Regions from separate parts of the Vibrio sp. R12-SG2-ISO1 genome, predicted to be linked through region 1. Evidence: riboswitches for the same ligand, from Rfam matches in the RefSeq annotation. Region 1 holds a riboswitch; the other holds the start of a gene.
What was found. Region 1 has a riboswitch for lysine ahead of lysC (lysine-sensitive aspartokinase 3). Riboswitches for the same ligand answer to the same signal wherever they lie in the genome.

Region 1 (7,222 bases):
GGCGAGTGAGCGTGATATTACGGTCGTGATGGTGACGCACCACTTGGGTGATGCGAAAGCGATCGCAACGCATTTTGCGTTTGTCGAAAAGGGTCATGTCGCAGCGACTGGGCCGATCTCAGAACTAGCAGCGACCCACTCGGACTCTAGCCTCGGCGCATTTGTTCAGGCGGCCACCACGGCGCACAACTGAGCGCTATAACAATGGGCTAGAAAGCAGAGATAAAAAAAGCGGATAAGTGTGCACTTATCCGCGTCAATCATCACTGACTAAGAGCGTGTTATTGTGGCTCTTCGCTGCTCAATGCTTTGAGGATCTGGAAAATCTCTCGATACGCTTTAGCCGGCTTGTTGGCTTGTTTTTCTTTGTTCGCCTGACGAGCAAGCTGACGCAAACGCTGACGGTCCGCATCCGGATACAGCGTCAATACCTCTTCAATTGCGCTGTCGCCCTCTTCCACCACACGGTCACGCAGTTGCTCTAGTTTGTGCAGCAGCGCCGTGGTTTGAGAGTGCTTGTTACGGACTTTATCCAGCGCCGCTTGAATTGGCTCTGGGTCTTCGTGACGCATCAATTTGCCGATAAACTGCAACTGACGACGGCGCGCTTCGTTTTTAAAACGCTGCGCATCGCGAATCGCATCGGCCAAGTCTTCGCTGAGTGGAAATTTTTCCAACACAGAGGGCTTGAGGTTAACGAGCTCTTCACCCAGTTTCTGCAGCTCTTCCATGTCACGCTTCAACTCGGATTTACTTACCCAGATGATCTCTTCTTCTGGTTCCCATGGCGCTTTCTGATTTTTGCGAGCCATTTTCATACCTTCATTTGAACGTCTATTTCTCTATTTTAACAAGAATCATGGGGAGAAAGCGAAATTCTTGTTATCCTAGCGACAAAGCAACGACTGATGAAGAGAATATGGACGTAAAAAAGCAAGTGGCACAGCAGCGTATCGAGCTTGAAGCTGCCGTCGCGAAAGCGTTAGAGATGGCGGGTGAAAAAGCGGATGCCGCGGAAGTTGCCATCAGTAAAACCACAGGTTTAAGCGTATCGACTCGCATGTGTGAGGTCGAAAATGTGGAGTTCAACAGCGACGGTGCACTCGGTATTACCGTCTACCGCAATCAGCGTAAAGGCAGCGCCTCAACGTCAGACTTAAGCGAAAAAGCGATTCAACAAACGGTATTGGCGGCGCTCGATATCGCTCAATACACATCAGAAGACCCGTACGCAGGCCCAGCACCGGCTGAGTTGATGGTCAAAGATATTCCCGATTTGGATCTGTTTCACCCCGATACGCCTGATCCTGACTACGCGGCAAAAATGGCGATTGAAGCGGAGCAAGAAGCGCTCAGCTACAGCGATAAGATCAAGCAAAGTGATGGCGCCAGTTACGATAGCCATTATGGCGTCAAAGTGTACGGCAACAGCCACGGCTTACTGGCGAGTTATGCCTCAAGTCGCCATAGCATCAGTTGCTGTGTGATTGGTCAAGGCCAAAACGGTGAAATGGAACGTGACTACAGCTACACAGTGGCGCGTCACAAAGACGACCTGTGGACGCCGAAATCCGTGGGCCTGAGCGCAGCGGAGAAAACCGTCAGTCGTTTAGACGCGCAGAAGCTCAAAACCGGTCAGTACCCGATCATGTTTGCGGCGGATGTCGCAACGGGTCTACTCGGTCACCTTGTGATGGCGATCAGTGGCGGTAACTTGTACCGCAAATCCTCGTTTCTTCTTGATCATCTTGGTCAGCAAATTCTACCCAGCTGGTTCCAAGTCGACGAGCGTCCCCATGTGTTGCGTGGTCTGGCGTCAAGCCCGTTTGATAGCGAAGGCGTTGCGACGCAAGATAGACAAATTATCACTGACGGCGTTTTATCCACTTACCTATTGACCAGCTATGCGGCGCGTAAAATGTCGATGACGCCAACCGGTCATGCGGGTGGCATCCACAACTGGTACGTGCAATCAACTGGGCAAGATTTTGATCAAATGCTTAAGGCGCTGGACACCGGCTTTTTGGTTACAGAAGTGATGGGGCAGGGTGTGAATATCGTGACGGGCGATTACTCGCGCGGCGCAGCCGGTTTTTGGGTTGAGAATGGTCAAATCCAATTCCCCGTCTCGGAGGTGACCATCGCAGGCAATCTCAAGCAGATGTTCAACCAAATTGTGGCTGTCGGCAGTGATGTGGAAACCCGTTCGCAGATTCAAACCGGTTCTATCCTGCTTGAGTCAATGAAAGTGGCGGGCGAATAAGCCTCACTATTTGACGTAGCAATGCTTCAGCGACGAAACACGAGAGTGCTTCGTCGCTGATGTGTATTTATAGTGCTGTTAGCGCTCAAACAGCTCGACATGCAACTTCTGAATCGCTTGTTTGGCTTCTGATTCACGCAGTAAGAAACAGAGGTTGTGCTGGCTAGCGCCGTAACAAATCATTCGTAAGTTAAAGTCTTCAAGTGTACCAAATACTTGTTTTGCATAACCTTTGCTCTCGCTCATGTTGTTACCAATCAAGGCGACGACGGAGAGGTTGTGTTCCACTTTCACGCTGCACAGCTCTTCAAGCTCTTCACGCGCAGCTTGAGGTAACGATGGCGCACCGCCAGAGGTACCTGTTTGATCAAGCGTTAATGAGACACTGATTTCAGAGGTGGTGATCAAATCGACCGAGACCTTATGCTTGGCCAAGATCTCAAACACTTTGGCTAGAAAGCCGTAAGCATGGAACATTTTCGCGCTGCGCAGCGTCACCATGGTTTGGTTGTTACGTAGGGCTAGGGCGCGAAACAGCGGTGAGCTTTCCACTTGATGACGAATCCAAGTACCGCCTTGCTCAGGCGCTTTCGAGGAACCGACAAATACCGGAATATCATGGCGCAGAGCAGGGACTAGGGTCGAAGGGTGCAGGATCTTGGCGCCAAAATTCGCCATCTCTGACGCTTCGCTGAAGCTAATTTCTGCAATCGGTGCCGCATTCGGGGCAATGCGCGGATCTGTGGTGTAGATTCCCGGTACGTCAGTCCAAATTTCTAAGCCAGAGGCTTGCACTGCCTCGGCAATCAAAGCCGCACTGTAATCACTGCCACCACGGCCAAGGGTAGTGGTGTTGCCTTCTTCATCGGAACCAATAAAGCCCTGTGTCACCACAACGTGCTCGCGGCACAGTGGCAGCAAGGTGTCACTGGCAAGCTCACGAATGGCGGCAACATCCGGTTCTGCGCGGCCAAAGTGGCTGTCAGTGCGCAGTACATCACGAATATCAAAGCGTACCGCGTTGATGCCGCGCTCAATCATCAGTTGGGTTAAAATGTGGGTCGACATCAGTTCACCACACGCAACAAGGTGATCAGTCAACTTATTGCTGGCTTGAATCGAGGCCGCTTCCGCAAGGCTGGTGACCGTATCAAGCAGACTGTACACTTCACTCGCCGCATGGGTTGGATCATTGAGTTGATTAAGAATCGCATCATGAATCTCAGCGAGCTGAGTCAGAATATCGCTGCGTTGCTGCTGATCTTGTACGCCGTTCGCCAGCGCGACCAATAGATTTGTTACCCCTGAACAGGCACTGCTGACCACCAGTTTTGTCTCTGGATTGTTCTCAACGACCGCCGCACAACGGCTCATCGCTTCAAAGTTTGCAACACTTGTCCCACCAAATTTAGCAACGTTAAAATTGCTCACGGCATTTCTCCCACAACTTCCTGAATATTGAGTCTTTCCTTTGCGTGAGGTGAGGATGAGCGAGAGTAGAGGTAGGTATGGAGTACGACCTCAGAAGCTCATCACCAGACGGCGCTGATGACAGTTGATGGGACTCAACCCAAGTCAACCGACAGGCTTAAACCACAATATAAGCCTACCTCGGCACTACTCCCCCTCAGAATGTTGTTTTGGAATTGTGGCTCCACAACATGCCTACCTGGGTAGTGCTCCTCTTCTGCAAAAAGCATAATTGTTTGTACAACAGGGTGACGAATTGTCTTGCCACCGCTTTCGCATTGAACGTGTTTATCTTCTTAATGTCAATGCGAAATTTACGGGTTAAAGACGATAGGTTCAGTTTGTGAGGCTGGTATGACCTGTCGACTTTTTGCGCATTGCTGCGCTGGATGAATTCGATTATGGTGAAGAGATAACAACAAGAACACCCTCATGATTCAAAAGGAGTTGCCAATGACTTACCAAAGTTTTATCCCCCCTCGCCGTATTTTGATGGGCCCTGGTCCATCCGATATTTCCCCACAGGTACTGCAAGCTTTGAGCCGCCCGACGGTGGGCCACCTTGACCCGCTTTTTATCCAGATGATGGACGAACTCAAGCAGCTGCTTAAATACGCCTTTCAGACCAACAATGAGTTTACGATTGCCGTCTCGGCACCAGGCAGTGCAGGTATGGAGACCTGCTTTGTTAACTTGATTGAGCCGGGGGACAAAGTCATCGTCTGCCGCAATGGCGTGTTTGGCGAACGCATGCGAGAGAACGTGGTACGCTGCGGCGGTGAAGCGGTGTTGGTTGATGATGAATGGGGAGCGCCGGTCTCGGTAGAGAAAGTTCGTGATGCGTTGCAGGCGCATCCTGATGCCAAGCTCCTCGCGTTTGTCCATGCAGAAACGTCGACAGGGGCATGCAGCGATGCGAAGACGCTGGGCGCGCTTGCTAAAGAGTTCAATGTGTTGTCGATTGTCGATGCGGTGACGTCACTGGGTGGTGTGCCACTCAAAGTCGATGAGTGGCAACTTGATGCGGTCTACTCGGGCAGTCAAAAGTGCCTCTCTTGTACGCCGGGCCTTTCTCCTGTGACCTTCTCCAGTGCAGCGATTGAGAAAATCACCGCTCGTCAAACACCGGTGCAAAGTTGGTTTTTAGACCAAAGTTTGGTGCTCGGTTACTGGAGTGGAGAGGGCAAGCGCAGTTACCACCACACAGCGCCCGTCAACAGTCTCTATGCACTGCATGAAGCTTTGCTGATGCTCAAAAATGAAGGGTTAGAAAACGCGTGGCGTCGCCATCAGCAGATGCACCACAAGCTCAAGGCTGGCTTATTAGCGCTTGGCTTTGAGTTTGTGGTGGAAGAGTCCGCACGCTTGCCGCAACTGAATGCGATTTATGTTCCTGAGGGAATTGATGAAGCCCAAGTGCGCAGCCACCTTCTTGATACGTACAATCTGGAAATTGGTGCCGGGCTTGGCGCATTGGCGGGCAAGGCGTGGCGGATTGGCCTAATGGGCTATGGTGCGCGTGAGGAGAACGTCGCGCTCTGTTTGCAAGCGCTTAAAGAGTCGCTCGGATAGAGTCGCTCGGATTAGAGTCGCTCGGATAGAGTCGCTTGGCGAGCAAATCGACTTATTAATGATTGCAGATGGCTCTCCAGTTCGGAGAGCCTTTTCTTATCTACTTTTTGTTTTCTTTTTATTCTTCGTCTGTACGAAGTAGTGCGTCGGTTGTCGGTGGCACGTATTGCACGTCTGAGAAATCGCGCCGCGGAAACAGGAATTGCGCTTCGGCTCGGATTTGCTCCGCCTTTTCACTGTCATTCAAACCTTGGTAGGCCAGAATCAAGTTGTTGTAGAACGCCGGTCTCGGTTTGTGGGTAATCACGCCAAGCGACCAATCCACGTAGGGTTGAATAAATTCAGGGTTTTGCTGGTGCAGGCCAATATTGAGATAGGTGCTGTAGATGTCCCAGTCAAAACGTTCCTGCCAGACAATCGGGTTACTGACTCGGTTAAGGATATCTGGATCTTTCGGTTTGGAGAGCTCAAACTGTGTCAATATGTAGTTGGTGTGCAGCGTGGTGATCATGTAAAACGACGTCACCAGCGGCAAGACCAAACTTGCTACGCGCAGTCCGGTCTGCGATACGATGCTCAATCGCGCATATCGGTAGGCGCGCTTACGTTGGTCGACCCAGTAAATCAATAGGATAAAGGTTACCCAATGAATCGCTGAGTGATAAAACGGATATTCTAATTGGGTGTGAAGCACGATGGGGATAAAGAGCGAGAAAATCGCCAAACGTGTACCTTTCTTCGCTGCGTAGATACGATACAGTACCAAAATGGCCGCGATCAACATGGCCAAAATCGGCAGCACGCCTCCCTCTACGCCCCAATATAAGGTTTCGTTGTGTGGGTGATCCATTGATGCAAGCCCAGGCGGATAACTGGCGTTGAGCTGATGTTGACGCGCCGTATAGACCAAGTATTCAGCTTCAAAGCGTCCGTAACCATAGCCAGTAAATGGCTTTTCAATCAGCATATCGAGCGTCTGAGGGAAGGTGTATTGTCTGGGCCCTTCTAGATTCACCTTTCGCTCTGCCAGGGTGTTGTTCTCACCGATCAACGTGGTCCCTAAGCCAATGGTGACGCCAATAATCACAGAGACGAGCCAACCGACGGCGCGTTTTTTGGTGGCAAAGCGCATCAAATAAGGGATCAGCAGCACGACGACCAGTAGCGCACTGAGCCAACCCGTCCGAGAGGCGAGCACTACCAGTAGGGGCAGCACGATGGCAGGTACCAGATAGAGTAGCGCCACATGGCTGACTTTGCGTTGATATTTAATGGGCTGACGGGTCAGCAAATAGCCAGACAGCGCAAGCCCTGTGGCTAAGAAGCTCGCCATGACGTTCGGTTGCTGAAAAATGCCGTATGGACGATTGGCGTCGGTGTTGTAGCCAAAGGGATTGCCGGGTTCGAGTACTAGGTACTGTACCCAGCCAAACAAGGCCTCAATGAACACGGCGATAACCACAAACCACAACAGCCTTTGACGCTGAGGGTTACTAAAACGAAATTGTTGCAGCACGGCAAACAGCAAAAAACCGGCCCACAATCCGCTTAATCGCGCGACCGACAACGACAGCTCAGAGTGCGGATAGAGCACGGGCACGGTCATGATCACACAACAAAGAAACAGACCTATGGTCAATTTGTTGTAACGAATTTGGCCACGTGTCCCAACTTGATAAAGCCCAAGAGCGATAGCGACTGAGCTCAGCAGCCAAGTGGGTGGGTTAAAGGCAAGGGCCAAGCCTGAACCGCCTGGGTTCGGCATGAAGAAATGCATCGCGACAAGGTAGACTAGGCCAATCATAGCCAAGAAAGGTTTCGTTAGAGGGCGAGCTTGTGTGCGTGCTTGAAGCTGCGTGCCTGCCACGTGGGTGGTTGCCATAGTGTTCCTTTCCAGCAAATAAAACGGGCTGGCAC
Region 2 (7,222 bases), on a different contig from region 1:
CCGTGCATTTGATTGGCTCGCGAATCGGTGTGCGATCGACCCAATGTAACTGTGAAGCCACCAAACCCTCAGACTTGAGCAGTGGGTGATCTGCACCTTGCACAGCAACTAACACATTGCGTTTCAGATCTTTGTCTGCCACGTACCAAGGGTCTTCATTACCGCCGCCACCTTTTTGACCACCAATGTGTAGTCCTTTACGCTGGCCTAGCGTGTGGTACATCAAACCTTGGTGTTCGCCAATTACTTTGCCTTCCGGTGTTTCGATTTTACCGGGTTGCGCAGGTAGATAGCGAGATAAGAAATCGGTAAATTTGCGCTCACCAATAAAACAGATCCCGGTGGAGTCTTTTTTCTTGGCGGTGATCAAATCTTGCTCTTCGGCGATGCGTCGCACTTCCGGCTTTTCAAGCTCGCCAACAGGGAATAGGCTACGTGCTACTTGGTCACTGCTTAGTGTATAGAGGAAGTAGCTTTGATCTTTGTTGCCATCTAATCCACGCAGCATCTTAGGTGCTTCGCCATTGTCAGGGAAGGTGCGGCGCACGTAATGACCCATCGCAATGTAGTCGGCGTCGAGCACTTCGTCGGCGAATTCCAAGAATGCTTTAAATTTGATCTCTTTGTTGCAGAGAATATCCGGGTTCGGCGTTCGGCCCGCCTTGTATTCCGCCAAAAAGTATTCGAATACGTTATCCCAGTACTCGGCAGCAAAGTTAATGGTGTGCAGGTGGATGCCCAACTTGTCACACACCGCTTGCGCGTCGGCGAGATCTTCTGCTGCTGTACAGTATTCTTCGTTGTCGTCTTCTTCCCAGTTCTTCATAAACAAACCTTCAACCTGATAGCCTTGTTGCTTTAACAGGTAGGCAGAAACGGACGAATCTACACCGCCAGACATACCGACGATGACTTTCTTTTTACTGTTGTCAGTACAGTTTTCAGACATTAGGTCACACCACTCAATTTAACTGGATGCAAATTCTAGCAGAAAGCCGGTAGCGGTGACAGATCCGAGATCGAAATCACACCGATGCTTTTGAGCTTGTTCTCGCTAGGTTGTTATGCAGCCCATAGTTCGACAAATAGAGCCCAAGTTATCTGCTAAACACGGCAATGTACCTCGCGTAAATATCACAACATATCGGTTGATTGCGTTGATGGTCATTACGTCGACAGTTAGCACGGATATCATTGGGTAATGCAGGGTTAGTTGTGGCATAGTGGGCGAAATTCAAGAGTCCTAGGCTCATCTATCTCATTATTAAGTGAACTCCTCATGACTGAACACCAAGACGAACTGCTGCAAGAAACGCAACTTATTGAAGTAATTGAAAACCAACTGCAAGATGGCAACCCCATCAAAGTGAAAGAAACGTTAATGCGTTTGATGATGACGGGCACAGCAAGAGACGAAGCGATTGCCATGATGGCTTGCGCAGTCTCAATCGAAATTTTTGATGTGATGAAAAACGATGGTGAGTTTAATCTTAAACGCTATTCCGAGCACTTGGATTTGTTGCCAGATTTGAGTTTTATGGAAGGCGAATAAGCCGCCGCTAATCCTTATCGACGTTGCTCTAGGTTAAATGCGCGAGCAAACGTTTGCTATGCTAGCGGGAGTTGCCGCGCCAATAAGGGCGCGGTAGAATCGCGCCACTTTTTATCCCTTACTTTACTCTGATTATGAAATTTCCCGGCCAACGCAAATCCAAACATTACTTCCCGGTTCATGCTCGCGACCCTTTAGTGACTCAAGCGCAGGACAGCAAGAAAATGTCCCGCACACATATTATTGGTATCGACCAAACCTTAGTGGATATTGAAGCTAAAGTGTGCAGCTCGCTCATCGAAAAATACCAGTTAAGTAAGGGACACTCACTGGTGATTGATGATGCGACGGCCGAAGCGTTATACGACGAACTTAAGCGCGATGATTTGATCACCAATGAATACGCGGGTGGCACGATTGGCAATACCTTGCACAACTATTCTGTGTTGGCGGATGACCGTTCTACGCTGCTTGGTGTCATGAGTCAGGACATCAAGATCGGCAGTTACGGCTATCGTTATTTGTGCAATACCTCCAGTCGAATGGACTTGAATTATCTGCAAGGTGTCGACGGCGCAATTGGACGCTGCTTCGCGCTGATCACCGAAGATGGTGAGCGTACCTTTGCCATTAGTGAAGGGCAGATGAACCAGCTTAAACCAGAGAGCATTCCAGAAAAAATCTTTAAAAATGCCTCTGCACTGGTGCTGACTGCGTATTTGGTGCGCTGCAAAGCGGGCGATCCGATGCCAGAAGCGACCATGCGCGCTATTGAGTACGCGAAAAAGCACGATGTACCGGTCGTTCTCACGTTAGGGACTAAGTTTGTCATCCAAGATGACCCGCAGTTTTGGCAGCAATTTTTGCGCGATCATGTCACCGTTGTAGCGATGAATGAAGATGAGGCGCATGCGCTCACTGGGGAGAGCGACCCGCTTGCGGCATCAGACAAAGCCTTGGAGTGGGTCGATTTGGTGCTGTGTACTGCTGGGCCACTTGGCTTGTTTATGGCTGGTTATACCGAAGAAGCAGCCAAACGTGAAACGTCATTGCCTTTGTTGCCAGGTAGTATTGCGGAATTCAATCGTTATGAATTTAGCCGCCCAGCATTAAAAGATAATTGCGATCAAGCGATCAAAGTGTATTCTCATATTTCACCATACATGGGTGGTCCGGAGAAAATTAAAAACACTAATGGTGCCGGTGATGCGGCATTGTCTGCGTTGCTACACGATATGGCCGCGAATAAATACCACAAAGAAAATGTGCCCAACTCGAGTAAACACGCGCATGCGTTTTTAACTTACTCTTCTTTTTCACAAGTGTGTAAGTATTCTAACCGTGCCAGTTATGAGGTATTGGTTCAGCACTCTCCACGTCTTTCGAAAGGTTTACCTGAACGAGAAGATAGCTTGGAAGAAGCCTACTGGGAAAGATAAACGAAAAAAGCGCCGACAGGCGCTTTTTTTTGAACTAACTTACATCGAAAGTTAGATCAGGAACTCTTCTAGGCTCTTACCTGCATCCAATTGCTGTTGAATAGCAGATGGGGTGCGACCTTGACCTGTCCAAGTTTTAGTTTCACCGCTTGCATCCACGTATTTATATTTTGGTGGACGAGGTGCACGTTTCGATTTTGTTTTGGTTTTTGTTTCACCAGCAAGCGCAGAGTAAAGGGCATCAATATCGATACCTTCTTTAGAAATTTGCTCAGCAATGGCAGCCAGTTTGGCTTCTTGCTCTGCCGCTGCTGCACGCTGCGCTTCTTCCTCTTCTTTACGCTCAGTAAAGACTGTCGTTAATTTGCTTAGGGCGTCTTCCAGTTGCTCAAGAGTCAGTTCACGTGCTGCTGCACGAAGACTACGAATATTTAATAGTGTTTTTGTTAGTTCAGACATAACATCTCTCATTGTTATCTTATTTAAGAGTATTTCTTAAATACTAATCCTGATATTTAAACATTACAATCCATTCTTAGCAGAATGCGATAAATTTATTGTTACTGTCAGCCAAATTTACCTTTCTTTACTTTATTGGAGCGATCATTCGGCTAAGTCCTGTTTTGACGCTCAGATTTAATAATAGAGTTTCATATCTATTATTAAACGTTTCTTATCCTGATGGTACTGTTTAGATAAAAGTCGCCGAAATCAGCATGAGAACGAATTTGCCTAATAGTTGGCATTATAATGTCGATATAGTTCAAATGAACCACCTCAGTACGTTTTCTTTTACGATTTCGATCACAGCACATATTTCGACTTGGAGAAAGTGCTATCTATTTGGCATTGCAGTCAACACCGAGTTTTTAATGTCCCGGGCGTTGAACGTCAGCACAGTGTGAATTGTCACCAAATTGAGAGTTGGCTTCCCGTTTGTACCATCGCTAAGCAATAAAAGTGACAACAAAACGAGCCAAATTGTTGAAATGCAGTTTTAGATGGGTACAATGGCGCCACCTAATGCATGACTACAGTAAAACCTTTGTTAATTTGATGTTTCATTGGTTGATTATTTTGGTTGTGCGGTAGAGGAGCGGAATAAAATAGTAGCGTTTGTTGGGGTGATGCCAATGAGCATGCGTGAAAGGTTATCTCGCCGAAGTGGGCTTCCATATCAAAGGAGTTCGCTGGGGTTAGTCTCGAAAGGGCTAACACTGCCATAGTCTATAATGTGTAAAACTATGGAGCGCTACTGTAGGGTTGGGTGAAGTGTCTACTTCCCTGTCGCTAAGTTCAACATTATCAACGGCCTCGTGCGGTTGACTAATCTGCAGTAGATCTCTAACCATTTATTACTGGTTTTTGAAGATCATGAATTTAATTGATTTTGCCTCATCTCCTTTATCTCTTTTGCCACCACTCGTGGCGTTGAGTCTTGCGATCATTACGCGTCGCGTTCTTGTGTCTCTCGGTGTGGGTATCGTTTTAGGTGCCGTATTGCTTAACGACTATTCGTTTGCGAGTGCGTCGGGTTATCTTGCGTCAACCGTATCGGGCGTTTTCGTAGAAGACGGTGGCCTCAATACTTGGAACATGAGTATTGTCGGCTTCTTGCTTTTGCTCGGTATGATGACAGCACTGCTGACGCTCTCAGGCGGCACTCGCGCGTTCGCTGAATGGGCGCAGTCTCGTGTGAAAAGTAAGCGCGGTTCAAAACTGCTTGCTGCGTTTTTGGGCGTGTTCATTTTTGTCGATGATTACTTTAACAGCTTGGCGGTGGGCGCGATTTCTCGCCCAGTCACGGACCGTTTTTACGTCTCTCGCTCTAAGCTGGCTTATATTCTCGATTCGACCGCTGCCCCTATGTGTGTCTTGATGCCCGCATCAAGCTGGGGTGCCTATATTATGACCATCATTGGTGGCATCTTAGTCTCTCATGGCATCACAGAGTATTCCGCTCTGGGCGCTTACGTGCGTTTGATTCCAATGAACTTCTATGCGGTATTTGCGCTGTTGATGGTGTTTGCTGTGGCTTGGTTTGGTCTCGACATCGGTAAGATGCGCAGCCATGAAATTGCGGCGTCTCAAGGCCGTGGTTTTGACAAAGATGCAGAGAACGACACCAAAGAAGCGCACGAGCTCAATGAAGAGCTGGATATTCGTGAAAGCGAAGGCGGACGCGTCCTTGATTTGGTTTTGCCTATTGTGCTGTTAATCATTGCAACGGTCGCGGCCATGCTTTACACCGGTGGTCAGGCGCTCAAAGCGGATGGCCAAGCATTTAATCTGCTGGGCGCTTTTGAAAACACCGATGTGGGTTTGTCTTTGATCTACGGTGGTATTGTGGGTTTGGCAACGGCGCTGTTTACGGTAGTTAAGCAACGCATTGCGACCATCGAAATTGCTCGTACACTGTGGGTTGGTGCGCGCTCAATGTTTGGTGCGATCCTCATTCTAGTCTTCGCGTGGACCATTGGTAGCGTGATTGGTGACATGAACACAGGTAAATACTTGTCAACGCTGGCGCAAGGTAGCATCAACCCACATTGGTTGCCGGTTATCCTGTTCTTGCTCTCGGGCTTGATGGCGTTCTCGACCGGTACCTCTTGGGGTACATTCGGTATCATGTTGCCGATTGCGGGTGATATGGCTGGAGCAACAGATATTGCCTTGATGTTGCCAATGCTGAGTGCGGTGCTGGCAGGTTCGGTCTTTGGTGATCACTGCTCACCGATTTCAGATACCACGATTTTGTCTTCGACGGGTGCTCGTTGTAATCACATTGATCACGTCTCGACTCAGCTACCTTATGCGTTGTCTGTGGCGGCGATCTCTTGTGTGGGCTTTATCACTCTCGGTATGACGGCATCGGTCGGTCTCTCATTTGCGGTCGCCAGCGTGGCGTTTGTAGCGGTGTGCGCGGTGCTTTCAATGATGTCTAAATCGAAACTAGCGAGCTGTACGACGTCATAAAACGATAGACAGTTGGTATCTAACTGACAGATTCTATTGATTATTTTAAGGAGGCGTTGGCCTCCTTTCTTATTTGTCTAATACAAATAAGAAAAAGTTGAAATTAAAGGTTGAAAAGATCCCTGAGCTTGGTTAGTGTGGTTAGCAACCAAGCGAGCTAAGAGAGCTTTATCAGTATGCGCAATTTTGTAATGAACATTCATCATCACCATCACCCAATCTAGTCTTTCGGGAGATGTGCGCATACCCGGGAGATAGGAAACTCCCGGAGGCAGAAAATCGCAAATATAAAGATTTATGACCCTCGGGAGACAAACCTTCCGAGGGTTTTTTAGTTTTTAAGTCTAACGTTTTGAACGATTTTGAACACAGGGATACAAGAGTCATGCAAACACAACGCCTAAGAATCGCCATTCAGAAAAAAGGTCGTCTAAGTAAAGAGAGCCAAGCACTGCTGAAAAAGTGCGGTGTGAAATTTAACGTCATGGGTGAAAAGCTGGTGGTTCACTCAGAGAACATGCCTATCGATTTGCTGCTTGTGCGTGACGACGATATCCCAGGTTTGATCATGGACGGTGTGGTTGATCTTGGCTTCATTGGCGAAAACGAATTGGAAGAAGTCCGCCTAGACCGAAAAGCATTGGGTGAACCTAGTGAGTTTGTGACATTGCGTCGTCTCGATTTTGGTGGCTGCCGTCTCTCTATTGCGATCGATAAGGATGAAGAGTACAAGGGCCCGCAAGATTTGGCCGGTAAGCGTATCGCCACCACCTATCCACAATTGTTAAAAGCCTACATGGATGAGCAAGGCGTACCGTTCTCAACCTGTATGCTGACTGGTTCTGTTGAAGTCGCGCCACGTGCTGGCCTTGCTGATGCCATCGCCGACCTAGTGTCTACCGGCGCTACTTTAGAAGCGAACGGCTTAAAAGAAGCGGAAGTCATCTTCCAATCAAAAGCGACCCTTATTCAGCGTAAAGGTGAGTTCGCACAAGATAAAACCGAACTGATTGATAAGCTATTGACTCGTATGCAAGGCGTTCAGCAAGCGAAAGAGTCGAAATACATCATGCTGCACGCCCCAGCAGACAAACTTGAGCAGATCAAATCGCTCCTTCCTGGCGCAGAAGATCCAACCGTCTTGCCGCTCTCTGCTGACAAACAAAAAGTGGCCGTTCACCTTGTTAGTACCGAAAACTTGTTCTGGGAAACCATGGAACAACTCAAAGAGCTTGGTGCTAGCTCAATCCTAGTA

Region 2: another riboswitch for lysine. It lies ahead of AC6R10_RS00815 (Na+/H+ antiporter NhaC family protein); the one in region 1 lies ahead of lysC (lysine-sensitive aspartokinase 3).

What each region holds. Positions count from the first base shown of each region.
Region 1 covers NZ_JCBDGO010000010.1:101,453-108,674, reverse strand. Annotated here, with positions in the region: gene thiQ (thiamine ABC transporter ATP-binding protein) at 1-193, shown strand, start outside; gene yjgA (ribosome biogenesis factor YjgA) at 282-812, opposite strand; gene pmbA (metalloprotease PmbA) at 920-2,263, shown strand; gene lysC (lysine-sensitive aspartokinase 3) at 2,342-3,694, opposite strand; lysine riboswitch at 3,781-3,958, opposite strand; gene AC6R10_RS09590 (pyridoxal-phosphate-dependent aminotransferase family protein) at 4,187-5,305, shown strand; gene AC6R10_RS09585 (PglL family O-oligosaccharyltransferase) at 5,424-7,187, opposite strand.
Region 2 covers NZ_JCBDGO010000001.1:182,024-189,245, reverse strand. Annotated here, with positions in the region: gene mnmA (tRNA 2-thiouridine(34) synthase MnmA) at 1-949, opposite strand, end outside; gene AC6R10_RS00830 (hypothetical protein) at 1,280-1,552, shown strand; gene AC6R10_RS00825 (inosine/guanosine kinase) at 1,687-2,991, shown strand; gene AC6R10_RS00820 (H-NS family histone-like protein) at 3,043-3,450, opposite strand; lysine riboswitch at 4,073-4,254, shown strand; gene AC6R10_RS00815 (Na+/H+ antiporter NhaC family protein) at 4,366-5,967, shown strand; His leader region at 6,167-6,303, shown strand; gene hisG (ATP phosphoribosyltransferase) at 6,353-7,222, shown strand, end outside.